Linked DNA regions of Bryobacter aggregatus MPL3. The protein of the gene in region 2 binds, or shares a complex with, the protein of the main gene of each other region. Links are inferred from orthologs where the notes say so. Each region holds a gene or a part of one and is shown on either strand. Other genes may lie near its edges. The genes, in order: M017_RS0116820 and hfq.

What was found.
Region 1: the proteins of hfq (region 2) and M017_RS0116820 are in contact, whole or in part, in a crystal structure (PDB 3VU3), measured with the Escherichia coli proteins. The link is inferred for Bryobacter aggregatus MPL3 from one-to-one orthologs.

The regions. Positions count from the first base shown.
Region 1 is NZ_JNIF01000003.1:3,631,081-3,645,651, forward strand. Bases 7,020-9,901 are described here. They hold M017_RS0116820 (catalase), read right to left. Parts: upstream 9,535-9,901; coding sequence 7,504-9,534; downstream 7,020-7,503. Other genes in these bases: M017_RS0116815 (vWA domain-containing protein), read left to right, coding at 7,020-7,507; M017_RS0116830 (heterodisulfide reductase-related iron-sulfur binding cluster), read right to left, coding at 9,747-9,901. Outside these bases: M017_RS0116790 (elongation factor G), read right to left, coding at 1-1,169; M017_RS29955 (YMGG-like glycine zipper-containing protein), read left to right, coding at 1,291-1,839; M017_RS0116800 (M13 family metallopeptidase), read left to right, coding at 1,897-3,906; M017_RS0116805 (TrmB family transcriptional regulator), read right to left, coding at 3,911-4,684; M017_RS0116810 (sigma 54-interacting transcriptional regulator), read left to right, coding at 4,774-6,276; more of M017_RS0116815, read left to right, coding at 6,290-7,019; more of M017_RS0116830, read right to left, coding at 9,902-11,606; M017_RS0116835 (UDP-glucuronic acid decarboxylase family protein), read left to right, coding at 11,655-12,608; M017_RS0116840 (metal-dependent transcriptional regulator), read right to left, coding at 12,605-13,261; M017_RS0116845 (M20/M25/M40 family metallo-hydrolase), read left to right, coding at 13,418-14,571.
Region 2 is NZ_JNIF01000003.1:3,332,022-3,346,548, reverse strand. What follows is about bases 8,122-10,959. They hold hfq (RNA chaperone Hfq), read right to left. Parts: upstream 9,766-10,959; coding sequence 9,478-9,765; downstream 8,122-9,477. Other genes in these bases: polX (DNA polymerase/3'-5' exonuclease PolX), read left to right, coding at 10,755-10,959; M017_RS0115500 (cation diffusion facilitator family transporter), read left to right, coding at 9,868-10,755; hflX (GTPase HflX), read right to left, coding at 8,188-9,477; pgsA (CDP-diacylglycerol--glycerol-3-phosphate 3-phosphatidyltransferase), read right to left, coding at 8,122-8,172. Outside these bases: M017_RS0115560 (sulfite exporter TauE/SafE family protein), read right to left, coding at 1-132; M017_RS26735 (penicillin-binding transpeptidase domain-containing protein), read right to left, coding at 223-1,125; M017_RS30275 (hypothetical protein), read left to right, coding at 1,289-1,498; M017_RS0115550 (aminotransferase class V-fold PLP-dependent enzyme), read right to left, coding at 1,678-2,961; M017_RS0115545 (hypothetical protein), read right to left, coding at 3,013-3,387; M017_RS27790 (cupin domain-containing protein), read right to left, coding at 3,440-3,853; M017_RS27785 (class I SAM-dependent methyltransferase), read right to left, coding at 3,850-4,542; M017_RS0115530 (class I SAM-dependent methyltransferase), read right to left, coding at 4,539-5,453; M017_RS0115525 (glycosyltransferase family 2 protein), read right to left, coding at 5,553-6,596; M017_RS0115520 (helix-turn-helix domain-containing protein), read left to right, coding at 6,538-7,569; more of pgsA, read right to left, coding at 7,519-8,121; more of polX, read left to right, coding at 10,960-12,500; M017_RS0115490 (hypothetical protein), read right to left, coding at 12,509-13,306; M017_RS0115485 (NUDIX hydrolase), read left to right, coding at 13,336-13,866; rdgB (RdgB/HAM1 family non-canonical purine NTP pyrophosphatase), read right to left, coding at 13,820-14,395; rph (ribonuclease PH), read right to left, coding at 14,370-14,527. UniProt on the Escherichia coli protein: RNA chaperone that binds small regulatory RNA (sRNAs) and mRNAs to facilitate mRNA translational regulation in response to envelope stress, environmental stress and changes in metabolite concentrations.

The DNA.
Region 1 (14,571 bases), 300 kb from region 2 along the record:
TTGCCGGCAAGCAGAAATTCTTTGGTGTGGGGATCGCGATAGAAACGAAGGGTGGGGTCTTCTTCGAGCACTTTGTGCATGGCGACGGAGAGACGGTCTTCGTCGTTGCGGGTCTTGGCCACAATGGCGAAGGCCATCGCCGGCTCGTGCGTGGGGACAGCGGGCCAGCTTTGGAGTTTGGACTTATCGGAGAGGGAATCGCCGGTTAGAGTCTCTTTGAGCTTCGAGACGACACCGATGTCGCCGGTGGCAAGCTCTGGAATTTCATTGGCTTGCTTCCCGAAGGGGGTGCTGAGGTGGGCAAAGCGTTCATCGTGGTGGGTGCGCGCATTCATGAGATGGCCATCGTTGCGCAACGAGCCGGACATGACTTTGAAGTAGCTGACGCGACCGGCAAAGGCGTCGGCCAGAGTCTTGAATACGAAGACCCCGGGAGGGCCTTTGGGGTTGAGCGCCATGCGGTCTGTGGGGCAGGGCAGGGATTCTGTAATGAAGTTCAGCAGGTCGCGAACACCGAGGTCTGTATAGGCGCTGACCCCGAGGATGGGGAAGACTTTGCGATCAATCAACTCCTTTTTGAGGCCACTGGAGAGGTGCTCCGCGGAGAGATGGCCTTGCTCAAAGAACTCCTGCATCAGCTCATCGTCGTCCTCGGCGATCATTTCGACGAGCTCTTCTTTCGATTCGAGACTGCAGCAGCGCCGGCCGAAGCGCTCCCGGATGCTATCGACAATGGCGGTAAAGTTAGTGCGCTCGTGATCGAGCTTAGTGACGACGAAGACGACAGGCAAATGAAATTCCTGCGCCGCATCCCAGGCCTTTTCTGTTTGCACTTGCACCCCACAAGCGCCATCGACCACGATGAGCATGGCGTCGGCGGCGGGGAGGCACAGGCGGGCATCATGAATAAAGGTGTTGAGGCCAGGAGTGTCGAGAAGATTGATCTTCTTGCGTGAGAACTCGAAAGCCGCAATTCCGGTAGAGATGCTGTGCTTCCGTGAGATCTCTTCTTCATCGAAATCGGTGATGGTTGCGCCATCTTCGGTACGCAGGAGCCGGCTGGTGGCACCACTCGCAAAGAGCATGGCGCTTGCGAGCATAGTTTTGCCCGCATGTGCATGTCCAGCCAGCGCGACGTTTCTGATGTCAGACGTTGGATACACCCGCATGGTCAGAATCCCCTCCTTACAGGGACTGGCTAGGAGTTATCACAGTTGGAGGACGGAAGGAAGCGGTAGAATCTGAAACGATCCTATTCTTTGAAAGTCTAGTAATAGAGGAGAATCACCGATGAAAAGCGTATTGATGATGATTTGTTTAGGCGTGGCCGCTTTTGGCCAACGAATTCCATCGGCCACGGCGATTCAAGTGCGGATTAACGACACGATCGATTCGTCGAAAGCCGAAGAAGGACAGAACTTCACGGCGAGTGTCGCAGAAGACGTTCGTGTGAATGGCCGGGTATTAGTTACCCGTGGATCGGCCGCCACGGTCCGATTGGTGAATCTCGATAAGAGTGGCAAGTTTAAAGGATCGACGCAGTTGGGTGTCGTGTTGACGGAATTGCGAGTGGGGAATCGGACGATTCCGGTGGAAAGCGGGGAAGTGACTCGCGTGAGCGGAAGCCAGGGTAAGAATACGGCGGTCAAGACGGGCGTGGGTGCTGGTCTGGGGGCCGTGATCGGTGCTATCGCCGGTGGCGGCAAGGGGGCGGCAATCGGGGCCGGTGCTGGTGGCGCTGCGGGTGCTGGCAGCCAGATCTTTACCAAGGGCCAGAAGGTGAAGATTCCCAGTGAGAGTGTGCTGACCTTCACGCTCCTGCGTGATGCGCGGGTCTAGCCATTGGCTCTGCCCGCCAAGCCGTTTTGAATGTGCTTGACTGTGGGTGTGAGAGTTTTGAAATGTCTGTCGGTCGCGGGCGCTTTGCTGTCCGCGACTTTCATTTTATCGGCACAGAAAAAGAGCGGAATCGACATTTTGGGAATCGACAAGACCTGTCAGCCCTGCGAGGATTTCTGGCGTTACGCGAGCGGGAAGTGGATGGAGAGCAATCCGATTCCGCCCTCACAAGCAGGCTGGGGCCCGGTTGCGGCGATGGCCGATCAGAATCGGGAACGCCTCAAGGTTCTGCTCGATGAAGCGGCGGACGGAGTTACATCTACGGGGAGCGGCAAAAAGATCGGGGATCTTTACCGGGCCTGTATGGACACGGAGCAGATTGAAAAGCTGGGCGCTTCTCCTTTGCGCTCTCAGTTGGCGAAAATCAACAAGATCGAAGACGCTGCCAGTCTTGCCTCTTACTTCAAAGAACAACAAGCCGAACTCGGAGGCGGTCCCTTTGGAATTGCGCCCCGCCAGGACCTGAAGAACACGGAGGTGACTGGTGTCTACGTAGGCCCATCCGGCTTGTCTCTGCCCACACGGGACTACTACTTCGAGCAGGACGCCCGCACCACCAGGATTCGCGAAGAGTTTGTGCAGCATGCGGCGCGGATGCTGGCGCTGCTGGGGCAGGATGGCGACGGTATTGCAGCTGCAAAGAAGATCCTCGAATTCGAAACCCAATTGGCGCAGCCGCAGTTGACCAATATCGCGTTGCGCGATCCTTACGCCACTTATCATCCGATGGGAGTGAAAGGACTCAGCGAACTGACACCGGGCATGGACTGGAGGGGAGTGCTGGCCCTGATGCACATTCCCGAAGATACGCTCCTGGTGGTGGCGCAGCCCGAGTATCAGAAGGTGCTGGAAAAGTTGATGCAGTCGACGCCGAGCGAGACCTGGCGCTTGTGGCTGCGCTGGAAAACGGTGAGCCAGGCGGCTCCAAATTTGTCCAAGGCTTACGCGGAGGAGAGCTTCTACTTTAGTGGCCGTCTGCTCTCGGGCCTGAAAGAGGCGGAGCCCAGATGGAAGACTTGCACTGCGGTGATCGATACCTCAATGGGCGATGCACTTGGGGAGCTGTTTGTGAAAAAGCATTTTCCACCAGCGGCAAAGCAGCGCATGCTCGATTTGGTGGAGAATCTGCGTGCGACTCTCAAGGACGAACTCGCAAACTCCAAATGGATGAGCCCCGAGACAAAGAAGAGCGCCGTGGCAAAGCTCGAAGCCTTTCGTCCCAAGATTGGCTATCCGGACCGGTGGCGGGACTATTCGAGTGTGAGTATTTCCCGTGCGGACTTTTTCGGAAGTCTGCGCGCTGCGCAAATCGCCTCCCGCGCCTATGCGTTGTCGAAGGTTGGCAAAGCACGAGATCGCAATGATTGGGGAATGACTCCGCCGACGGTGAACGCCTATTACAATCCAACGCAGAATGAGATCGCGTTCCCGGCAGGAATTCTCCAGCCGCCGATTTTCGATCTTGCTGCTGACGATGCCGCAAACTATGGTGCGGCTGGCGCGGTGATCGGACATGAAATGGGCCATGGCTTCGATGATCAGGGCTCCAAGTTCGCGGCCAATGGCAACCTGCAGAACTGGTGGACCGATGCGGATCGCAAGGAGTTTGACGCGCGCGCGGCCTGCGTGATCGAGGAGTTCGATTCTCTCGATCTTGGTGACAATTTGCGTCACAAGGGCAAATTCGTTGTCGGAGAAGCGATGGGCGATCTGGGCGGCTTGAAGATCGCCTACAAGGCCTACAAGAAGACCTTACACGGCAAGCCTTCTCCTGTGATCGATGGGTATACCGGAGAGCAGCGTTTCTTTCTCGCCTTTGCGCGTGTCTGGGCAACGCAGTTGCGTCCGGAGAATCTGCGGCTGCGTCTGACGAACGATCCGCATCCGATTGCCCGCTGGCGCGCCATCGGCACTTTGCAAAATATGCCGGAATTCCACGAAGCCTTCCAGTGCAAGCCCGGCGACTTCATGGTGCGGCCCGTGGAGAAGCAGTGTAAGGTCTGGTAGTTGACTAATCCAACTTGCGCGCGCTTTTCCAATGGTTGTGGAAGAGCGCGTGCATGGCTTCGGCAAAGCCAGGATGCTCAAAGACGACGGCGGTCCAGGTGGGGCGGGTGAGGACCGGATCGAGGAGGGCAACCAGCCCGACGCTGTTGTCGAAGACGGCGAGCTTCATGGGCAGCTTCTCGGATTCGCGGACTTCGACACCCGCTTCGGCGTACTCCTCCAAGCGCTTGCGATGGGTGGCATCGAGGGTGCCTTGTTCAATGAGGAGGCGGCATTTGACCCCGCGCTCGATGGCCTGGCGCACCAGCCGCTCGTCGAGCGGATCCACTGCATAGGGCGGCCGGGAGAACTCGATGTACTCCGTTTTCACGTTCTGGAGCATCAGGCGATAGTGCTTGGCGGTCTGGCTGGGATCGGAGACGATGCGCAGGTAGTCGAGATTGCCGCGCGCGCCGTCGGCGGGAGCGTAGGTCTTGCTGAGTTCGTCGGCCAGTTCCACCGCATTGCGGGACTGTTCTTCGATTTCCTGCTTGAGCGATTCCTCGCGCCGATTCAAATAGCCGCGCAGGGCCAGGGTGGGTTCGACCGCGCTGAACAGCTTGGTACGTTCCTGAACCACATGGGCGAAGCCTTTCTCGACCAGCGAGTCGAGCACCTCATAGATTTTCTGCCTTGGGACCTGCGCCCGGGCGGCAAGTTCTAAAGCTTTGAAACGAGTGTGGCCCAGCAGCACCAAATAAGAGCGGGACTCATATGCGTTGAGGCCGATCTGCTGCAATCGACGCCAGTATCTTTGATATTCAGTCCCAGAGAGTTCTCGCGACATCCAATTGAAAGAAAGGTAGCACGCTAAGCTTAGGGTTTAACATGTTGAAGTCCAAAACGATGACTCTTCCGGCAACGTATGGCGAATTGAAAAATAGCGAATGGGGGGCAGGAGCGAAAACGGTTAAGGACGAGATTCGAACCAATTTATTGCGCAAATTGCGGGAGGGCGGCGACCTTTTTCCCGGCGTGATGGGGTATCAGGACACGGTTGTCCCGCAGGTGGTCAATGCCGTTCTGAGCAAGCACAATTTCATTCTGCTAGGGCTCCGGGGGCAGGCGAAAACGCGGCTCATCCGGATGTTGACCAGCCTTTTGGATGAATATGTGCCTTATATCACAGGCAGTGAAATTCGAGACAATCCTTTCCGGCCACTGACGAAGTTTGGGAAGCGGATCCTCGAAGAGAAGGGGGATGCGACTCCAATCTCCTGGCTCTCCCGGGGGCAACGCTATGTCGAAAAGCTGGCCACCCCTGACGTGACCATCGCCGACATGTTTGGCGACATCGACCCGATCAAAGCGGCCAAGCGGGGTTCTGAGATTGCGGACGAAGAGAATATTCACTATGGCTTGCTGCCGCGAGCGAATCGCGGCATCTTTGCGGTGAACGAGTTGCCCGATCTGGCGGGCAAGATCCAGGTGGGGCTGTTCAACATCCTGCAAGAGGGGGATGTGCAGATCAAGGGCTACCCGGTGCGGTTGGAATTGGATGTGCTGCTGGTTTTCACCGCAAATCCCGAGGACTATACGGCGCGCGGCAAGATCATCACCCCGCTGAAGGATCGCATTGGCAGCGAGATCCGGACCCACTATCCGCTTTCGCTCGAGCGCGGCGTCGAGATTACGAAGCAGGAAGCCTGGGTCATACGGGAAGGGGGCGCGCGGACCGAAGTCCCGGCCTATCTGCATGAGATTGTCGAGCAGATTGCGTTTCTCGCCCGTGACGACAAACGCATCGACCAACGTAGTGGTGTTTCGCAGCGCTTACCGATCTCAGTAATCGAGAACGTGGTCTCAAACGCTGAGCGGCGTGCGGCTCTGAGTGGTGACCATGAAGCTGTGCCCCGCATCCTCGACCTCTATGCGGCGCTCCCGTCGATTACAGGCAAGCTCGAACTGGAATATGAGGGCGAACTGAAGGGGAGCGATGCCGTGGCGCGCGACCTCATCCGGCAAGCGTTGGCGCTGGCCTACTCGCGGCTGCTGGAGGGCGAGAATCTGAAGCAGGTGGTGCAGTGGTTTGATCTGGGCGGCTCGCTCCATCTGCCCGAACTGGCGACGGCCAGCGAACTGATGGCGGAACTCAATCAGATCAATGGTCTGATGGAGAAAACGGCGAAGTTGGGATTGGGCGTGAGGGAATCGGACGCAAAGCGAGCGGCAGCAGCCGAGTTCATTCTCGAAGGCCTCTACGCGCATCGCCGCATCAGCCGCAACGAAGAGCAATCTTTCGTTGGCGGAGAGCGCCGCCGTGAGCCAGGCCCCGGAGAGGCGCAAGAGGACGGCAAACGGGCCGAGCGGCGGAAACAGAACTTCCAGTAAAAAAAGAGGCACTATGCGACGGATTCGCTATTCGAAGTACACCGGCGAAGACCTCGGCATCTCGTCTGAGGATCTGATGCGCGCCCTCGGCGACTTCTTTCTCGACAGCGGTTTTCAGGATTGGTGGAGCCCGAACTCGGAAGCGAAACAGAGCTGGGAAGGGCTGAAGAATGCCATTCTGCAAGCCCTTCTCGATGGCCGGATGTTCGAGGACGAAGAGCGGGCCCGGCAGATTCGGGAACTGCTCGAAGGGATGGAACCGGAAGAGCTAGAGAAGCTGCTGAGCCAGTATGCACAGCAGCTTGTCGAAGACGGCTATGTGAATCAGGGCGGGCAACTTGGACAGAGCGGCGAAGGCGAGATGGAGATGTCTGTTGAACCAACGGACAAGAGCGTCGACTTTCTCGGCTTCAAAACGTTGAAAGACCTGCTGGGAAGCCTGGGACGATCGAGTTTTGGCGCTCACGATACCAAAGATCTTTCGACGGGGATCGAAGCCAGTGGTGGCGTGAAGCCTTATGAGTTTGGCGACACGATGAATCTCGACATCACGGAAACGCTTGCGTCGGCGCTCGGCCGCCAGGGACTCGGTTCGCCACTTGAACTGGAGTATTCCGATTTGCAGGTCCACCAGAGTGAGTACCAGAGTTCTTGTGCCACGGTTCTGATGCTCGATTGCAGCCACAGCATGATTCTCTATGGCGAGGATCGTTTTACGCCGGCCAAGAAGGTGGCGCTTGCTCTTGCCCAACTGATTAAGACCCAGTATCCAGGCGATAGTCTGCGCTGTGTCTTATTCCATGACACGGCGGAAGAGGTTCGTATGGGCGAACTGGCCCGTTTGCAGGTGGGGCCGTATTACACGAACACGCGCGATGGGCTGATTTTGGCACAGAGGATTCTGAACCAGGAAAAGAAAGACATGAAGCAGATCATCATGATCACGGACGGCAAGCCGAGCGCGCTGACCCTTGATGATGGCCGTGTCTATAAGAATGCCTTTGGCCTCGATCCGCTGGTAATCAGCAAGACGATGGAGGAAGTGAGCCGCTGCAAGCGGCAAGGCATTCTGATCAATACCTTCATGCTGGCGACAGACCCGGCGCTGGTGAACTTCGTGCGCCAGGTGACACAACTCTGCAAGGGGAAGGCGTACTTTACGACGCCGATGACTCTGGGCGAGTATCTGCTGCTCGATTACATGAATCGCAAGACGCGCACCGTTCACTAAAGAAGCGGGCGGCCCCAATGGCGGTGTTTGCCGAGCGCGGTGAGGAATGCGTCCAGCTTAACGGTGCCAGGTGCTAGTTCCACGATGCCTTCGTCTTCGGGCGCGGACGGAATACCAGCTGCTTTGAGCACCGGCCCGGGTGCTCCGCCGACACCGATCGTTTTGAAGTGCCGGTACATCCAGTGGATGAAGTCGAGCGCAAGCCTGTCGGTGGGAATCGGGCCCGGCGGGACGATCACGGCGTCAAACAACACGGGTGGCGTTGTCACAATGGTGTGGGCGATGGGAACGGATGACTTCGGGTCGAGCTTGGCAGCGAGGACTTTCGGTACTGCGCCTGCCGCTTCGATCTCTGCCTTTGCCTTGGTGATGAAGGCAAGGTCTGCGCCGGGTGTGAGCAGGATCGCGACTTTACGGGTGGCCACGCCTAGTTCGCCGGGCAGATGCATCAGGCTGAGGGCTGGCGATGCGTGGACGCTCGCAACTTTCGATGAGGCTGGCGCCGGAATGCCGAGGGCATCGGCAACGCGAGCAGCCAAGGTTGGATCGACGTGACTGAGGTTGCTGACCGCGCGCTCGCGCACGGCTGGCGTTTCGACCTTGGCGAGTTCAAACTGGAATCCCCCCACGATATGGTCTTGCTCGACGGGCGTCTGGCTCTTCCAGAACAGGGTGGCCTGGGAATAGTGATCTCCAAAACTCTCGGGCCGGACGCGGATCTTGGCGCCGGTCTGCGGCTCGGGGAAGCTCGAGAAACCCTTGACGGCATTCTGCATTGGGCAACCGCCTTGCAGCGAGTTCGGTTCGTAGTTGACGCGACCTTGAGGGATGTTCTGCTGCATGTGTCCGTCTCGCTGTAGATTGTGCACCGGGCATACGGCACGATTGATCGGGATCTGATGCGAATTCGGGCCGCCAAGCCGGATCAGTTGGGTATCGGTATAGGAGAAGAGCCGGCCCTGGAGCAGCGGGTCGTCGGAGAAATCGATTCCGGGAACGACATGACCGGGATGAAAGGCCACCTGCTCTGTTTCGGCAAAGAAGTTATCGGGATTGCGATCGAGCACCATCCGTCCGATGTAGGTGATAGGGACCAGTTCTTCCGGCACCAGCTTGGTGGCGTCCAGGATGTCGAAGGGGAATTTCGCGGCCTGCTCTTCGCTGAAAATCTGGAGGCCGAATTCCCATTCGGGATACTGTCCCGCTTCGATTGCCTCCCACAGGTCGCGGCGATGGAAATCGGCATCGCAGCCATTGATCTTGACGGCCTCGTCCCAGATCAGTGAGTGTGTGCCGAGCTTGGGACGCCAATGGAATTTGACGAAGGTGGAATGCCCCTTCCCATTGACCAGCCGGAAGGTGTGGATTCCGAAGCCCTGCATCATCCGGTAGCTGCGGGGGATGGCGCGGTCGGACATGGCCCACAGCAGCATATGGGTGGACTCTGGAATCAGGGTGACAAAATCCCAGAAGTTGTCGTGAGCCGAGGCGGCCTGGGGCATGCCGTGGTGGGGTTCCTGCTTGACGGCGTGGATGAGATCGGGAAACTTGATTGCGTCCTGGATGAAGAAGACGGGGATGTTGTTGCCGACCAGATCGAAATTGCCTTCCTCGGTATAAAACTTCACGGCGAAGCCGCGCACATCTCGCACCGCGTCCGCAGAAGAGGAGCCGCCGGCGACGGTTGAAAAGCGAACAAATACTGGAGTCCTACGGGAGGGATCGGTGAGGAAACCGGCCTTGGTCAGCTTCTCCTGGGATTCGTAGACTTCAAAAAATCCATGCGCCGCCGAGCCTCGCGCATGGACGATTCGTTCTGGAATGCGCTCATGGTCAAAGTGAGTGATCTTCTCGCGCAGGATGAAGTCTTCGAGCAGACTGGGACCGCGTTCCCCGAGCTTCAGTGAGTTCTGATTGTCAGCAATCACAGTGCCTTGGTTTGTGGTCAGTGTGGCGCCTTCATCGCTTTTTTTTGCATACTCTTGCAGGTCGGGAGATTTCGCCGTGGGAGACTTCTTGCGGGCCATGATGGTGCCATCCTCTTTTGAAATGAGTCACACGACGCAGAACGCAGGCGAGCCTGTCGCGGACGTTTTTAAGAGGAAACGAAGAGGGGGAGTGTTACGAAAAGAAGGGGAAGAAGAATGGTGAACGCGGTAGGAATCGAACCTACAACCTATTGATTAAGAGTCAATTGCTCTGCCAGTTGAGCTACGCGTCCACAACGCGAATACAAGAATTAATTTACCACGGGGAGCCGTGCCGCCGCTAGTTCTGCGATGTCTTTTAGTGCAGGAGTGGGCATAGAAATTTGTGTGAGGGCTGCCTGGAACATGGTTTGGCAGAAGGGGCAACCGGTTCCGATGGTTTTTGCTCCTGTTTCTGCGAGTTCCTTCGCGCGTGTTTCATTCACCCGCGTCCCTTCTTCTTCGCCGAGGAATGCCAATCCGCCGCCTGCGCCACAGCAGAAGCTGCGTTCGTGATTGCGAGGCGCCTCGAGCAGTTGCGATGCAGAGGCCGCGGCCACTTTGCGCGGCTCCTCGTAGATGTTCTGGTAGCGGCCCAGATAGCAGGGGTCGTGAAAAACGACTGTGTCTTTTTCCGGGGCTGGCGGGAGCAAGTACTCGTAGCGAGCCAGGAACTGCGAATGGTGCTCGATTTCGGGCGTGGGGCCGAATTCCTTCCAATCCTCACGGATCGTGCGCACGCAATGGGGACAGATCGAGATCAGCTTGAAGCGCTTGCCTTCGGCACGGAACGGTTCCATCGTTTTCAGATTCTGGCCGGCCAGTTCCCCGAAGGCGAGGTCGTTTCCGAGGCGGCGTGCGGGGTCGCCTGTGCAGCGTTCTTTTTTGAGGACACCGAAGGTTGTATTGAGATGGCGCATCACGCGGGTGAGGGCTTCGACAATCTCGCGGCCGCGGGCATCCATGCTGCCCATGCAACCGAGCCAGAGGCAATACTCCTGGGTACCGTCAAAGATCGGTAGCGCGGCGCGAGTGATGAACTTGTCTCGATCAGAGGCGGGCAGACCGAGCGGGTTGCCGTTCTTCTCGAGATTGCGGAAGAGTTTGGCGCCCTGGTCATCTTCCCAGGATCCTGTGTTGGTGGCGCCTCGGCGCAGGCCGATCAGCAGCGGCAGGTGTTCGATGCCAACCGGGCACTGGAATTCGCAGGCGCCGCAGGTGGTGCATTGGAACACGGCCTTTTGCGACAGATGCGCGCCGAAGAGCGGCACTTCCGATTGCGCGCCATTCTCGTTGAGAAAGCTCCGCAACCCGAGGACGATCTGTTTCGGGTTCAGTTCCTTGCCGGTGTTCGCGGCAGGGCAGTGTTCGGTACAGCGGCCACATTCGACGCAGGAATAGGCCTGGAGCGCGGAGACTTGCGTGATGTCTTTGCCGCTGACCAGTCCAAAATCTTCGTCGCCTTCGAGCGGCGGAATGTGGCTGAAGCCTTCGCGCTTGGCCAGAATCGCAACTGGGCTGAGCACCAGATGCAGATGCTTGGTGTGTGGGATCAGAGGAAGAAAGATCAGCAGCGCGAGCGTGTGGGTCCACCAGTTGATGGCCCCCGAATGTCCGTCCATCGACCAGTCCACGAGATAGGTGAGCATCAGTGTGAAGATGAGCCCGGCGATGAAGCCGCTTTCGATCGAGACCTTCTCTCCCAGCCACTTGGGGCGCACGACAAAACGGCGGATGAAGAGCCCGGTGATGCCAATCGCGGTGGCAACTGCAAACAGGGCGGCAAAGCCAAGATAGAAGCGCGAAAATCTGGCGCCGTGCGAGAGGAACGGAACGCCAAAGCCGCGTGCGGCGTGGTCCAGGGTGACAAGCGAAAAGGCGAGAAATCCCCAGAAGACCAGGGCGTGCGCGATGCCAGGCAGCGGACGCTGGGCGATCACCTTTGACTGCAGCAGTACTTCCCAGAAGAATAACCAGAATCGGTGCGGGAGATTGGTGAGCGCGTATCCAGGCTCCGGTTTGGAATCGCGAATGCGGCCGAGGATGGGCCAGAGACGCCAAAGGAAGCCGCCGAGGCTTGCGGCGAGGAGCAGCGCAAAAACAATCTTTGCCAGAAGACCGGGTTCGTACATGATGCGAAAACAATCTACCATGTGTGGGAAGTTCGATAACCTGATAAAGTGCAAGTTCTTCTCTCCGGCGCGGCCGGATTTATTGGATCTCATCTAGTCGATCGCCTTTTGCAGGATGGGCATCGGGTGCTCGGTGTCGATAATTTCATTACCGGCGATGCGGTCAACTTGGCACACCTCACGGGGGCGGCGAACTGGAGTTTTGTCCAGGCGGATGCAACTTCCAATGATTTTGTCGCGAGGATGACGGACTTGGGGCCCTTTGATTTGGTGCTCCATCTGGCATCGCTCGCCAGTCCGAAAGACTATCTGGCTTATCCGCTGGAAACGCTGGAATCGGGTTCCACGGCGACACGCAACATGCTGGAGATTGCTCTCCGATTTGAGGCTCGCTTCCTGATCACTTCGACGAGTGAATGCTACGGGGACCCGCTCGAACATCCGCAGCGGGAAAGCTATTGGGGGAACGTGAATCCGATCGGGCCGCGGAGCTGCTACGACGAATCGAAACGCTTTGCAGAGGCGATTACGATGGCCTATCACCGCAAGTACGGTTTGCGCACCAACATTGCCCGGATCTTCAATACCTATGGGCCGAGGATGAAGCTCGACGATGGCCGCGTGGTGCCTGCTTTTCTTTCCCAGGCCTTGGGGGCAAAGCCGCTCACGGTTTTCGGAGATGGGACGCAAACGCGCAGCTTCTGTTTTGTCGATGACATGGTGGAAGGGCTTTGCCGCCTGATGCTGAGTGACGAACGGGAACCGGTCAACCTCGGCAACCCGCAAGAGATTACGCTGCTGGAGTTTGCGGAACGGATTCAGCGAATGCTGGGCACCAGCAGTCCGCTGGAATTTCATCCATTGCCGGAAAATGATCCGACACGCCGCCAGCCTGATATCTCGAAGGCAAAACGAACGCTCAGTTGGGAGCCGAAGGTCAATCTGGAATCGGGCTTAGCGACAACCGTTGCATACTTTCAGGGCCGGCTCGCTGCGCACTAAGCGACAGCGACCCAAACTTTTGCGGCGGCGCCGTTTCCGAGCGGCACCGTCTTGCCACCGAGGTCGAGCGTAAAAGTATCGTCGATATTGCGAGAGACCATGCGCACCATCGCGCCGGGCCGGATGCCGAGTGTGTTCAAGTATTCGAGCAATTCCCGGTCGCGTTCATAGGCACTCTGGATATTGGCCTGGCCCCCGGCTGAGAGCTCTGAGAGGGGGAGCCAGCCGCGCTTGCGGCGCTCCTTCGGCGAATCGAGGCCAATGAAATTCCCATGAGGGCAGGCTTCCCCGTCGCCGAGTTTCTCTACCAGCTTCTTTTCAAACTCGGCGCTCACGGCATGCTCCATCTGCTCTGCCTCGTCATGCACCATATACCAATCCATGCCAAAGACTTCTGTGAGCATGCGTTCGATCAGATGATGACGGCGAATCAGCCGGTGGGCGATCTCCTTGCCGGTCGGGGTGAGGGTGATGACGCCTTCTGCATTGACAGCAATGAGTTTGTCGCGCTTGAGACGGCGCAGCGCCATGGTCACGGCAGGTGCACTGACTTTGAGCCAGCGGGCGAGCGTGGCGGCAATCACAAGTTCGCCTTCGCTCTCTGCCTCCGCGATCGCTTTGAGGTAATTTTCCTTTGAAATCGTGATTTTCACGCGGTAGCTCTCATTGTAACCGGCGAAGTGTGTTTGCTACACTCGCGGCAACCCCTTATGCGCAGACGCAACTTTCTCGCACTATCCTCGCTACCGCTTACGGTGCCTGCCAGCTTTACTTTAGCTGCGCAAGGTCCAGAGACTGTGGACCTGAACATGGTCCATCAAATTAAGAATGAAGCCTTCAACAATTCGAAGGTGATGGATACGATGTTCTGGCTTTGTGACGCGAACGGTCCGCGTCTCTCTGGTTCGCCCGGCTACCGTAAGGCGGCGGAATGGGTGAAGAAGAGTCTGAGCGAGCAGGGCATTGAAGCAAAGTTTGAACCTTTTGAGTTTGGCCGGGGTTGGCAGCACTCGAAGTTCGCGGCACGGATGACAGAACCGGCCATTGGCGAGATCATCGGATTCCCGATGGCCTGGACGCCGGGCACTAACGGCATTGTGAGCGGCGAGGCGATGCACGCAACGCTTGCCACGCAGGCGGATCTCGACAAGTGGAAAGGCAAATTGAGCGGCAAGATCGTGTTGGTGGATGTGCCGCGTGTTCTTGAGTTTCCGGACAAGGCGAACGGCCATCGCTATACCGGCGAAGAATTGGGCAAGCTGGCCGAGGCTCCCGATCCAGGCGCCGCAGGGCCGGGACGCGCCGGTGCGCGGCCGGGCGGGCCCCCAATGTCGCGCGAGCAGATGATGGCCTTCCGCGACAAGCTCTATCAGTTCATGAAGGACGAAGGGATCCTCGTCGTAGTGAAGACGAGCTATGCCGGGGATGGCGGCGCGGTGTTCGGTTCGGCGGGTGGCCCTTACCAGAAAGGCAAGCCCGTGCCTCCGCCCACTGCGGTGATTGCGGCGGAGAACTACAATCGCGTGATCCGGTTGCTCGAGAAGAAAGTGCCGGTCAAGCTGGAGTTTGAAATTGCGGCTCAGTTCAACGAGGAGGCCGACAACGCATTCAATGTGATTGCCGAGATTCCGGGGACCTCGAAGAAGGGCGAGTATGTCATGATCGGCGCGCATCTCGATAGTTGGCATGGCGGCACCGGCGCCACCGATAACGCCAGCGGCTCGGCGGTGATGCTCGAGGCGATGCGGATCCTGAAGGCGCTCAATGTGAAGACTGCGCGGAGCATCCGTCTGGGTCTGTGGTGTGGTGAAGAGGAAGGTCTCATCGGTTCGCGCGCTTATGTGAAGAGCCATCTCGCCGATCCGGCGGATATGAAGCTCAAGCCGGATCATGGCAGAGTGACGGCGTACTTTAACGTCGATAACGGATCTGGAAAAATCCGCGGCATCTATACGCAAGGCAA
Region 2 (14,527 bases):
GGCCTGTTTGACCGGGAGCCCGGCAACATACACCAGACTGGGAAGAGAGAGAATCGCACCTCCGCTGCCCAGCGCACCGAGACAAATTCCAATCAACACACCCAACGGATAGATGGCGAAATGCTCAAACACTGGGTTTAGGATGCAATGCAAAATGCGCCCAGGCTGTCCACCCGGGCGCATTTTGCATTCTCATGATTGAGATTCTGATCGATGTTGTGTTTAGTTTTCTGGGGAGTATGCTGAGGGCGCAGCATCGCTAGCCACAACGGAGCTGGAAGCAACCGGAGCGGGATTGGAAGCAAAGTAGCGACCTTCATTCAACTTGCGGAACAAGTTGCCGGCAACACCACTCGCCACCGGACCGCTCACCAGCTTGCCGCCAGTAAGCAGGACCACAACAACAAGCTTGCGATCCCCAACCTCATTGAAGCTGCCAAACCAGCCAAGATGGGTCTTGTGATCGAAGTGCGTGCAAGTACCCGTCTTGCCGAAGATCGGCTCATGTTCTTCATAACCAGCGCGGCGGGCAGAGCCGAAGTTGATCGCACCTTGCATACCGGGACGAATCTCTTCGATCACAGGAGCGAACTTCTCTAAGCGGCGGCGCACCTGCGGGACAAAGTTCTCGATCTCCGCCTGGCTGCGCGGATATTGGAGGTAGTACATCGTGCCCCCATTGGCGACCGTTGTCAGAATTGAAGCCAATTGCAGGGGGGTGAGGGCAATGCCATCGCCAAAGCTGGTCATCATGCCAATGCCGCTCGAGACTTCTTTGTCGGGCCAGATCCCAGGCTGCTCCCCAGGAATATTGAGACCGGCGGTTTCGCCAAAGCCGAGGAGCTTCGCGTAACGCGAAATCGTTTCGTAGCCGAGCTTCTTCCCGATGGAGGCGAAATAAGGATTGTTGCTGCGAGCGAGCGCTTCGGTCATATCCATGCCGCCACGGCCACCGACGCGGAGCACCTTATCCCGCGTGTACTCGCCTTCCATCACACCAGCAACGCTGGCCAGAATCTTGACTGTCGAGCAGGGCTGGAAGCCATTCTGCAGAGCAAGCTTCTGATTGACCATGCTCAGAATGCGGCCCGAGGAGGGTTCCACCACCACGACGGAACCGTTCATTCCATTCAATGCTTCGACGGCTGCACGACGGATCGTGAGGTCTTCTCCATCAATGACATCGCCTTCGGTGGAGTCCGCAAAATTAGGAACCGTCCAGAATCCAGCGTAAGGATTCGTACGCTGCCGGTAGCGAGAAGCTGGAGCTTTCTTTGTAGAGGCCTTTGTGAAAGAAGCCTTTCTCAGGGGGACGTCTTTTGACGCCGTTCTCGATGCGCTCGTAGAACGAGCTTTCTTCACTGAAGTCTTTGCTACACCTGTCTTGGATGTAGCATTGGTTCGCTTCGCTATCGTCTTCTTCGCGACTGCAGCCTCGGTAACACGAGGCGAGGCAGCGATTATGATTGCCAGCAGTGCAGAAAATACAACTCTGTAAGAGACCATGCCGTCCTTATTCAGACCTATCGGCGGATTGGGAGAAAACAATACCGCAGGTCTGCTGCTTTTTGAATTGATCGCCGTCACACAGGGACAGCTGTGCCCGACATCCAACCTTAACAAAAGATTAGTGCTTAACGCAATCTATGAGATTCCATAGACAGTGTCAAGCATTTTTTACACACCGAGTCCAAGTGCGATTGGTCCTTTTTTCACGATTCCTTCCATCACCTCGGCGAAGGTGTCGACCTCCTCGATCGTTGTGTAGACATTGGGCGTAACGCGCAAACCGCTGTACTCCGCGCCGGTGACAATTGGAACCACCATGATCTTGTGCTTTTCCATCAAGTATTCCGCAAGCTTCGGCATACTGAAGCCGGCGAAGCCGACAGTGCCGATCGCACAGCTCATTTCCGGGTCATCGCTTGTGTGCATGGTGACACCGGGCAATCCGCGAAGACGGGCTTGCCAGCGCTTTCGCAGATAGCGGAAACGAGCCGCTTTGCGTTCCGCGCCGATGCTCTCGTGAAAGGTAATCGCCTCCGTGATCGAGTTCCGCTGGCTCGCCGGGTGAGTGCCAATCTCTTCGAACTTGCGGATGTCGTTGTCCATCGCAGGAGGCGCGGCCATCAGAGGCCAAATCTTGCCGATCTTTTCCTTCTTCACATAGAGAAAGCCAGTACCGATGGGAGCGAGGATCCACTTGTGGAGGCTGGTGCCGTAGTAGTCGCAACCCAGATCTTTCTGCTTGAAGGGAAACTGCCCGAAGGCGTGTGCGCCATCGACCACCACTTCAATGCCGCGCGCCTTGGCCATCGCGCAAATCGCCTTCACCGGGAAAATCTGCCCGGTCCGGTTCGTCACATGGCAGATGTGGATGACCTTGGTTTTAGGAGTCACGGCGCGCTCCACTCGCTGTGCCAGGTCGGCCAGCGAGGGGGCAGGAACTGGAAAGGAAATCTGCTTGAGCAGCAATCCGTCACGGCGCTCGCGCTGCTGCCAGGTGGTGATCATGCGGCCGTAATCCTGATTGGTGGTGAGGATCTCGTCGCCCCGCTTCAGGTCCATGCCCATCTGGACGATCTCGAGCGCTTCGCTCGCGTTGCGGGTGATGGCGATCTCTTCCGGATCGACGCCAAAGTTTTGCGCGATACGCCGGCGCACCGTCTCCAGCTCAGGGCCAAGGATCTTCCACATGAAGTGCGCGGGCCCCATGTTCGAAATTTCCAGATAGCGCTTCTCACTCTCCATCACGATCTTCGGTGCTGGGGAAACGCCACCATTGTTGAGGTTGATGATGTTCCGGTCGACGCTGAACATGTGCCGAACCTGGAACCAGAAGTCTTCATCACCAGCCAGGGAGTCGGCTGGTTTGCCACTTTGTGCTGCTAACGCGGCCTCGAGACGGGGAAGGGCGTCGCTCGAGAAAGCTGCTGCGGCCAAGCCGGCAGCGCGAAACAAGTCTCTGCGATCCATGGACAAATGTAGAACGGGGTGAAAGAAGAGTGCAAGCTAGTGCGAGGTTTTATGTTGCCAGCAGAAACGCTTGCCTGCCTCCGCCATCCGGGTGCAGCGCTTGCCGTCTTTGGTGTGGCCGGCGCAGCGGAACTTCGCTGGTGCGGCCTGCGAGGTGACAAAGGAAGCTGCCGCTTGCGCGGACTCCACCTCTTCCACATCCTTCAATTGCTTCTCAAGAAGCTCCACCTGCTGCTGCAGTTCAAAGGACCTTATCTTGAGGTCTGCGATCTGCTTCCGCAGCGCGTCCTTCTGCTCTTTAACAGCAGGGGATGGCGGCGCAGGCGCCTTCGGGGGAAGAGTGACGCCGAAGGGTGGCTTGTCTTGCGCCAGCGCGCACACCAGAGCAATCAGCAGGCCCGCGAGTTTCATCAGTGTAGGAGTGCGCGCAAGCCACAAAAATTCTCAGCAAAGCAGCAACGGGCTAAGCCTTCCACTTGTAGTAGTAAAACGTGAGCGGAGTTTTGCCGGTGTTGCGGATGTCGTGCAACTGGTTCGCGGCGCAATACATCATCGTGCCGGGGCCGACCTTTTTATCTTTTCCTTTGACGCCGATGATTCCGGTGCCCTCGGTGATCAGCATGATCTCTTCTTCTTCGTGCTTATGCGGCGGATGCGGCGTGGCGCCGGGATTGAGCACAACACTGCCAGCAACCAGCAACTTCAACTGATCGGTGGAGCCTTCAAAGTACTTATTGTGCGTGCCAAAGCTTTCCTTTTCGACCTTCGCTTCACCGGCGTTCCAGGTGAAATCGGGAAGCTTCTTTCCCTCCGCACCCAGCAGCGCCATCGGAGCCAGCAGGCCCGGTAAAAAGTTCCGTCTTGAATCTTTGCTCATTTTGTTTTCCTCTTTGCCCAACAAATGTATCCCACTGTAAAATCTCTTCGGCGATCCAAGCCATCCATGCCGCCGAGCACCAGTGCCACAGGCACGACGAAGACCGCGAGCAGGGGCATCAACCACGATGGGGCGAACTGCAGCCCATTCATCAATCGCCGCGAGAGCAATCGGAAGAAGCCGCCGCCGGGCTCGATGCTCAGGATCTCCCATCCCTGCCTGTCGAGCAAGAGGGCGACGCCAAAGCGCGTGAAGCGCCAGTAGTCATGCGGGTGCTGATGCACCTCCCACTCGTGTGGAACGACAAGAAACAGACTGGCCCCAGGCCGGGCCACCCGCGACATTTCGGCGATGACAAGCGAGGGGTCGGTCACATGCTCCAGAGTCACCACACTGACTAAGGCGTCAAAGGACTGGTCGCGCAAAGGAAGTTGCAGCAGATCGGCAATGCAATCCAATCCTTCGTAATTCCAATCGACATCCCCAATGCCGAGATCGACCCCCACATATCGCTGCTGGCGAAAGTAGTTGCGGTACTGCCCCTCCCCTGCCCCGGCATCCAGTACCTTTGCCCCCGGAGCCAGACTCGCGGAGAAACGGGAGATCTCTGCCACAATCCGTTCTTCGAAATGAAAGACTTCGCGCCGCAGCCAACCCGGAACCAACTTCCGCAGCCCGTCATAGCTCATTTCTTTTTCCGGGCTTCCACTATCACGGTGCTGCCGACATGGCACAAGGCCTCCACGGCGGAGAACGGCAATGCGATCACCATGAGTCCCAGATGCACGAGATTCTTGAAGAGACGTTCGGCGGGAGTTTCGACAATCTTGCGGATGCGGCGGGCCATCGGGTCGAGGCCAGGAGCCAGCGAGATGGAGAAGCCTGCGGGATTGTCACGCAAGGAGAAGTGCTTGTAGCGGACCGGCTCGAAACCAGCTCCATCGAGGAGCACATTGATGTCGCTCAACCGGAAATTGTACAAGTGACGAGGCACGTCGATGCCATTCCAATTCTCGCCGAAGAGCAGAAACTGCCAGCTTGCCGCGTTTGGCACCTGGATGACCAGCCGCCCATCGGGCTTGAGCAGACGATGAGCCATCCGCAAATACTCAGCCGGTTCGTATAGGTGCTCGAGCACGTGGAACATGCTCAGCACCGAGACGCTTTCGTCACGCAGAGGAGCCTGTGACAGAGTTCCGCAGAAAGCGGGAACCCCGTTCTGCTTCCAGGCAATGGAGGCAGCGTCGAGCGAATAATCCAAGCCCAGCACCTGATGGCCGTTTTCCCGCAACATCCGCAGGAGCAACGCACCGCCACACCCCACATCCATGACCAGACCATTGCCACCGGCATCGCGAATCGCCCGCTCCAGAAAACGGGTGTGATCGAGAGAGACCAGGCGCCGGTAGAACTGCTCGAGCGCATTGATCTTGCTGCCCTCGTCGCTGTGCCAATAGTTGCTGGGATAGTAAGTGGAAAGTTCTTCGGGCTTCGGCTTCGGGTAGAGGCGAATGAGCCGGCAGCGCTGGCATTCTACAACGAGGAAACTTTTGTTGGTGGTGTGATACAGGCGATCGGTGGCATGAAAGAGCGTTCGCATTTCCGACGAGCCACAGGCGCCGCATGCATTCTCTTCCCGCGCATCGTGATGGGTATCAATCAAGGCTGCTGTTTCGTTCGAGATGGGGATAATCTTCTTTCAGGCGACATTCTTGCTGAGTTCGTCCAAAGTCAACAGATGCTGACGCATCAGCGCTACGACTTCTTTGTCGCTCAAGCGGCGCCGGGTTCGCCATGCCCGCCGTTTACGCCACATGGACGGGAGGCCACGGAGCGCGGCCCAGTCGGCAGCCAGCAGCGCCAATCCAAGCTCCATTTTCGCGCGAATTCCTCTTGCCTGTCCGGCCTCTCCTTTCCCAGTCAGCCCGGCCACCACTCCAGACAACACCCTCAGCCCGTAAAAGAAGGGATTCAAGAGCAAGAGCCAGAGGGGAAAATGCTTGACGGCCAGCCAAACTCGATTGCGCTCAATCAGCGCAATCCGTTTGGGATTCAGCTTGCCCATCGTGGCGCCGCGGTGGTGATGGACAACCGCCCAAGGCGCATAGCGGGCTCGCCACCCCGCACAGCGGGCTCGCATCCCGAGGTCTGCATCGTCAGCATAGGCAAAGAAGTCTTCGTCAAAGGCGCCGATCTCGTCCAACATCGACTTCCGGTACAGCGCCGCGCAACCATCGGGCCAGAGGATCTCGCGCTGTGTATCAAACTGTCCGCAATCCACCTGCCCACTCCCACGGCCCCGGTTCTGTCCATCCCAATAGATGCCATGCCCCACCTTGTCGATCACACCGGGGCGCCCCGCCACCAGGATTTTCGAGGCCACCATCCCCACCATCGGGGAGAAGCGCGTCTCCTCAAGCAGTTCGTAAAGCCATTGCGGCTCAGCGACGGCATCGTTGTTGAGTAAGGCGACAAACTCGGCGCGAGCCGCCTGAATTCCCTGATTATTGGCAGCGCAAAAACCAAGATTTTCGCGGTTGCGGATCAAGATCGCGTCGGGAAATTCCTGCTCCACCATCTCGGCGCTTCCATCGCTTGAGCCATTGTCGACCACGATCCACTCGCAGCTTACCCCCTCCTGTCTGGCGAGCGATTGAAGACAATCGCGTAACAGGCTCACGCGATTGAAGTTAACAACAATCACACTCACTGCGGGATGGAGACTTGTCCTCGACAAACTCATGTATTATAGCGGTAAGGAAGACACCGCAAAGCACATGCAAAGCTTGGGCGTGAAGCTGCGCTTAGAACGGGAGCGGCAGAAGATCGGCATTCAGAAGATTGCCGAGGATACTCGAATCGCCCAGCGATACCTGGAAGCGATCGAGGCGGACGACTTGGCGTCCTTACCTGGAGAGTTCTTCTACCGCGCGTTCGTGCGCCAATATTCGAAGTACATCGGCTGGGATCCGGATGAGACGGAGAAGATGATTTCGCTGGTGAGTTCCGTCCCCAGTTTTGAGGCTGCCGCACCTATTGCCGCCTCCTCATCGACCTCATTGTCTGTCGCACGGGATCCACAGATCAGTGCATTGCGCGAATCGCTGAAGGACAAACCGATGCGGGATGCGCAGGAGCCCGGATTATCCAAAGCCTGGATCGCGTTTGCCACTGTGATTATTGTGGCCTGCGGAGGATACTTCGCCTGGAGAAATTTCCCGGCAGCAACAGGCACGGCGACAGTAGCGGCGAGTGCGGCTCCCGTTGCCGAGCAGCCCGCGCCTAAGACTGCTGCGCCGCCCGTGGTGCAGACAGCGCAGACGGAAGCTCCCAAGCCCCCAGAACCAGTGCCCCAGGCCCCCCAGCAGCCTGTGACGGCCAAACCGGCGGAAGGACAATTCAACCTGACCCTGCGCGCGAAGGAGACTACCTGGATTCGCATCACTTCCGATGGAGCCAAGACCTTTGGCGGCACCCTCGACGCAGGCCAGGAACGCTCGATCAATGCCCGCATGGCTGAGATCATCATCGGGAATGCCGGCACTCTGGACGTCATCTACAACGGCCAGTTGCTGCATATCGGAAACAAAGGCGAAGTGAAGACGCTGCTGATCAATAGCGAAGGTTGGAAGTTCAAGCCGAAGGCGCCGCCAGCAGAACCGTCTTCAACCACCGGTAACGGTTCCCCGGGTGCTTCTGCGCCGGGTTCGTTCTAAGAGCAGCAATTCACGCCGTCTCCGGCGTTTTGTGCTGATATCGATCTGCCGCCAGAACTGGCGCGCATAGTCGATGGCCGAGACGATCGTGAAGATGACCGCAGCCCACATGGCCAGGATCCCCGCATTGTGGAATTCCGGGGAGCGAAGGCCCGCCATCGCAAGACCCACGCCAGCAACCTGCAGCACCATCTTCGACTTTCCAAGATCGCTTGCCGGGATCAGATATCCCTCGCTGAGCGCAATGCTGCGCAAGCCACTGATCGCAAAGTCGCGGCCAATGATCAGAATCACCATCCAGGCAGGAACCGCTTTCACCTCCACCAACGCGATGAGCGAGGCAGAAATGAGTAGCTTATCCGCGATAGGATCAAGCAACATGCCAAGGGTGGTGATCTGACGCCACTTGCGTGCCAGATAGCCATCGAGCATATCGGTGAGGGCCGCCACGAGAAAGATCGCCAGCGCCAGCATCTCATTCCCCATCTCAAAGCTGAGGCCGGGTAAGTCGACGACATAGACACGGCGCTCCTGGACCAGGGCAGCAACCACCAGTGGCACAAAGAAGATCCGGGCCAGCGTTAATAGGTTAGGCAGATTCAAGCGGGAAAACTGCCCTCAGGATATCAATTCGAATTGGACCAGGCGGCCGCGCACGCTCGCTGGAACTTCCACTTCAAACTCAACCCACTCGTCAACCTCCTGCTTGGAGAGAACCTTGGTACGTTCATGCACGAGATGGAGAGGGCCACCTTCGCTGGCTGGGATGCGCAAACGCATCCACTCGACAGGGTCCATCTGCATCTCGCGATCCATCGCGGCAAGCAGCTTTTCGATTCCAGAACCATCCCAGGCACTTACGGCGATCACCTCGGCGTTGGCGTCCTGCAACACGCGGCGCCCTTGCGCCACTTGCTCAGAAGCATCCTTCACCAGATCGGCTTTGTTCAACACCAAGATCTGCCGTGTGCCTTCAGCACCAATCTCTTTCAGCACATGATGCACGTGCTCCACATAAGAAGTGGCGTGCGGACTCGAAGCATCAACGACATGCAGCAGTAACTTTGCTTCCACCACTTCTTCGAGTGTCGCGCGGAAGGATTCCACCAGCGTGGTGGGCAGGCGGCGGATGAAGCCGACGGTGTCGCTCAACAGGATCTTCCGTTTGGAAGGCAGAACAATGTGGCGAACCGTTGGGTCGAGGGTGGCAAACATTTTCGCGTCCGCCAGCACAGCAGCGTTCGTCAGGCGATTGAAGAGAGTGCTCTTGCCTGCGTTCGTGTAGCCCACCAGGGCCACGGTCTCAAGCGGCACGCTCTGGCGCTGCTTGCGTTGGATGCCGCGCCCGCTACGGACCTTCGAGAGATCCTGCTTGATGTTCTTGATGCGCCCGTTGATCTTGCGGCGATCGCTTTCGAGCTGCGTCTCACCTGGACCGCGGGTTCCGATCCCGCCGCCCTGCCGGGTCATCATGACACCACGGCCCGCAAGGCGCGGCATCAGGTAATTGAGCTGCGCCAGCTCCACCTGTAACTTGCCTTCGCGCGTCCGGGCGCGCGCCGCAAAGAGGTCGAGAATTAACTGAGTGCGATCTACTACTTTTCGCCCCAGTTCGCGCTCTAGATTTCTTTGTTGGGTAGGTGTCAGTTCGCCGTCGAAAATGACAGTGTGAGCATTCACACCTTCGGCAAAAGCCAGAAGCTCGGCCACCTTACCGGCGCCAATCAAAGTGGTGCGGTCGGCCTGCTCCCGTGTTTGTGTGAGCCGGCCTGCCACCTGTGCCCCTGCGCTCTCGGCAAGTGCATGCAGCTCATTCAACGATTCCTCAACGGAGAGTTCCGTCAGAGGATTCGAAGAATCTTTCTGCTTGCGCAAGTGAGCGCCGGCAAGAATTACAATCTCGCTCAATTAGTTTCCGTTTGATTCCACCGGAATGGGCGGGGGACTGCTCACATTGGTGTTGGAATGAGGCACAGAATGCCCAGTCTTAGACACCACTACTGTCGAAATCGCATGCTTGAAAATCAATTGTTCCTGGTTGTTCGCCTCAAGCACCACAGAGTATTTGTCAAAGCTTTTGATCCGGCCTGAGAGCTTCACCCCGCTCATCAGGTAAATCGTCAAGTAAGTCTTATCTTTGCGGGCGTTATTGAGGAAAGCCTCTTGTATATTTTGCTGTTGTGCCAGCTTTTCCATCTCGTCGCCTCTATCTTTTTTTTCGCTGTTCAACGTTTCAGCCAATAAGGACGATTGTACAACAGCATACCCTCCAAGCTGCCCGGCTAAACTGGACTTGGCATGGCTCCAGACACCCCATTGGCACTTCGGATTGCACGCGTCAGCGTGGTTGCCGGGCTCTGTCTTGCCACCCTCAAGATCAGCGTCGGGTATTGGGCAAATTCGCTCGCCGTGATTGCGGACGGCATTGAGAGTGCCGGGGATGTGGTCGCGTCGGTGATCCTCTGGCTGGGACTCCGATTCTCCGCAGAACCCGCCGACGAGAATCACCCCTATGGCCATGGGCGGGTGGAGATTCTGGCAGGGCAAGCGATCGGAGCCTTTCTCATTACCAGCGGCGCCATTCTCGGCTGGCAAACGATTCTGCATCTGCAGCAACCGCAATCGATCCCCCGTCCGTTGGCGCTCGTAACCGTCTTTTTCTCGATTGGAGTGAAGCTGTTTTTAGCCCGCTGGAAAATGCGGGCGGCGCGGCGCTTTCTTTCCGCTGCGCTCGAGGCCGACGCGGCGAACGACTGGCTGGACGTGTTGTCGGGTGTGGTCGCCATTTGCGCCGTCGCGCTGAACTATTGGCAGCCCCAACGCTTCCCGCATGCCGATTCGGTAGGGAGCATTCTCATCGCCGCGCTGGTCATCGTGCTCGGCTTTAAGGTGCTGCGCGATTCGAGCTGGGAATTGCTCGATACGATGCCATCCGCCGAAGTGCTGGCCGAGATCCGCGCCTGCGCCCTCAGCGTCCCCGGCGCTCTGGGCATCGAGAAGTGCCGGGCCCGCAAGACGGGTTTGCAGTACCACGTCGACCTGCATCTGGAGGTGCAGCCGGACATCACCGTGGACAGCGCACACACGATCAGCGGCAAAGTCCGCAGCGCAATTCGGCAGTCGATTCCCTGGGTGGCCGACGTCCTGATTCACATTGAACCCGCTCCAGAGCAGAATAAAAACTAATGGACAACATCCACATCGCCAAGCTCCTTGATGAGACCGCCGACCTGATGGAGATCGCCGCAGAAGATGGCTTCCGGATCCGGAGTTATCGCAATGCCGCAAAGGCGATTGAAGGGTATCCCGATTCCGTCCTCGCGATTCTGGCGGACACAACACGCAAGGTAACCGACATTCCTGGCATTGGAAAAGGCATCGCCGCGGTGCTCGCCGAGATCGCAGCCCGAGGCAGCTTTGAACGCCGCGACGAAATGCTGGAGAAGTACCCGCCGACTTCCCTCGAATTGCTGAAAATTCAGGGGCTCGGGCCGAAGAGTATTGCCGTGCTGATCGAGCAGTTCCGGGTGTCGACCATCGACGATCTCGAACGCATTTGCCGTGAACAAAAGCTGCGTGATCTTCCCCGCATGGGAGCAAAACTCGAGGAGAAGATTCTCAAGTCGATTGCGCAGTACCGGCGCAGCGCCGGGCGCTTCCTCATCGACTTCGCCACGGAGACGGCAAATGAAGTGAAGGATCTCTTTGCGAGTATTCCCGGCATTACCAGCATCAGCCCAGCGGGCAGTGTACGGCGGGGCAAGGAAACCATCGGCGACGTCGACATCCTGGTAGCAGGCGAGAATGCACTCGAGTCGCTGGAAGTGTTTGCCAGATGGGGCAAGGTGGATGAGCTGCTGGCGAAGGGCGAAAACAAGGCCTCGGCACGAGTCGGAGTGGAAGGCATCCAGGTGGACGTGCGGGCGCTGCCCGAGTCGAGCTTCGGCGCGGCGATGCAGTACTTCACCGGCTCCAAGGAGCACAACGTTAACCTCAGAACGAGAGCGATTCGCTTGGGCTACACGCTCAATGAGTATTCCCTGTCGAGAGAGAGCAATGGAGAGGTGATTGCGAGCGCAACGGAAGCGGAGATCTACCAGGCGCTGGGGCTCGCCTACATTCCACCGGAATTGCGAGAGAACACAGGCGAGATCGAGGCGGCCGAAAAGAACACGTTACCTGTATTGCTCGAAGTGCATGACATCCGTGGCGACCTGCATATGCACACGCGCGAGTCTGACGGACGCGGCACGCTCGAGGAGATGGCCCAGGCAGCCAAGGCCTACGGGCACGAGTACATCGTCATCACAGACCACTCGAAGGCCCTGGCGATGGCAAACGGACTCGATGAGAAGCGAGCGATCGATTTTGCGCGGATGGTGCGCGGCATTGAGATTGAAGAGTTCGGACTCAAGGTATTTTCAGGTCTGGAGTGCGACATCTTGAAAAACGGCAAGATGGACCTCGAGAACGAGGCGCTCGCCGCACTCGACTTCGTCGTCGCCAGTGTTCATAGCCACATGAATCTCGATGAACAGGCGATGACAGACCGGCTGCTGGCGGCGCTCGAGAACCCCTACATCCATACAATTGGCCACCCGACCGGGCGCGTGCTGCTGCATCGCGATGCCTATCACTATGCCTTTGAGAAGGTGGCGGCCAAGGCGGCCGAGAAGGGCGTTTACCTCGAAATCAACGCCAGCCCGGAGCGCCTCGATCTGCATGCAGCGCTGATCCGTGCGGCGAAATCGCGCGGCTGCCGCTTCACCATCTCAACCGATGCGCATCACGTCCGGAGCTTCCAGAACATGAAGTATGGCGTACAGATGGCGCGCCGGGGTTGGCTGGAGAAAGCAGACGTCATCAATACGCAAGCCCGGGCCGACTTTGAGAAGACTATTCGCCAAGCCCGGGCGGCCAGGCTAGCCTAGGATCAACGCTAGAGGCCGCCACCTCCGAGCGCTTTGACAGGGGGCCGCACTTTGAGATTCGACCATCTGGTTTCAATCTCCTGGCGGATCGTCTTGACCATCATCACCCGGACGTCGAAACGAACCCGCTGCCACTCTTCATACCAGAGGCCAGCATCCCATTTCTTGCGGCTCATCTCGTAGTTGGTGCCCTTTTCCACCTTGCCGAGCATGCCAAATCCGATGTTGATCGTATCGAAGACAAAGACCTCAAGCCGGGTGACTTCATTGTCCAGATCGTCGATCCAAACCTTGCCGTTGATCTTTTCAAAAGCTCTTGCCCGTGCATGCTTGGCCTTGTAACCCGCCTTCGGGGTGAAGGCATAGATGTCGGTTTTGCGGCCTTTGTGTTGCTCCGTGCCCACACACTGGAAATCGAGAGCATCCGGCATCTCCGTCAACCATGCGGCTTCTTCCATCTTCGACTCGGGTGGATTCTTACGATATTCCGCCACCAGCTTGCGGAGCCGTTCTTCCTGTTTCTGGACTTCCTCCGGTGGCAGAGGCTTGTCGTCTTTGCTCAAGAGCCGCACGACAACTTGTTCTTCCCACGGGTCCCGGCGCGTTACATTCACCGTGCTCGATTTCACTTCGCCATTCGGGCCCAGCTCTCTCTTTTCCAAACGGCGAACGTAGAGAAGATCGGCCTTGGTTTTCTCGCGATGCAACAGCTTGGTCAGCGACACGCGAATGCGTTCGCGGTTGCTTTCCAGCTCATCCTCTCCCCAGAGGCAGCTAACGCAGATCAACCAAATGAGTCGTCGCATGTTCTTCCTCTATCGGGCATCCTAAATATATGAAATTAGTCTCTTCAGAAGAGAAATATCACTGTAGCCTCTTCAATGTGACAGAAGACGTTGCCAAGGACCCAGACGGTTTCGAAATCAAACGGGCAATTGTGCACCATCCCGGTTCTGCAGTCATCCTCGTGGTCGACGGGAAGAAGCGGGTTCTACTAGTACGTCAGTTTCGTCTCCCCGCAGGCAAAAGCCTTTGGGAACTCCCTGCGGGTAAGATTGATGCCGGAGAGAACGCGTTACAGGCGGCCAAACGCGAGTTGATGGAGGAGACGGGGTATAAAGCGAAATCGTGGACAAAGCTCGCGTCCTATTACGCGAGCCCCGGGTTTCTAGCCGAGAAGATGAATCTCTATCTGGCCACCGATCTCAAGGCCGGCGTCGCCACTCCGATGGAGGATGAGCGGATCGAAGCCAAATGGTTCAGCTCGAAGGAAATGGATGAGCTCATCCGCACACTCAAGATTGAGGATGGCAAGACGCTCATCGGGTATCTGGCCTGGAAGCGTTTTCACGCAACCAAGCGCTAAGCAAGCGGATTGCGGCGCCGCGATGGCTCACTTCCGACTTTCGTTCCTTCGGGATCTCGGCAAAAGTCTGACCAAAGGGCGGGTAGAGAAAGTACGGATCATAGCCGAATCCACCTTCCCCGCGAGGGGCGTCGAGGATTTCGCCTTCGACAGTGCCCCGGAAAGTCCCCAGCACCGTAGTGCCGTGCACCAGCGCAATGACACAGACGTAGCGGGCCGTCCGTAGGGGTTGCCCGGCCATCTCGCGGACCAACTTCTGGTTGTTCGCCTCATCATCGCCCGCCCAACGTGCCGAATGGACGCCGGGAGCGCCACCCAGCACATCGATTTCAAGACCGGAATCTTCGGCGATCAGCCAGCCATCGACGTGAGCGCCGTAGTACAGCGCCTTCTCGATCGCATTCGCCTCAAAGGTGTCGCCGGTCTCAGGGGCTAGCGGCAGGGCCTTCAGACCGGGCATCATTTCGACATCGATGCCAGTGAACTCCCGGATCTTGCCCGGGTTAGAGGTGGCGAGATAGAGCTTCATGCTGCAATCCGATCAGTTCCGAAATTCCGTTGCGGGCAAGAGTGATCAAGTCGGCAAGTTGCGGGTCGTCAAAAGGAATCTGCTCGGCAGTGGCCTGCAGTTCGATGAACTTGCCTGACCCGGTCATCACCA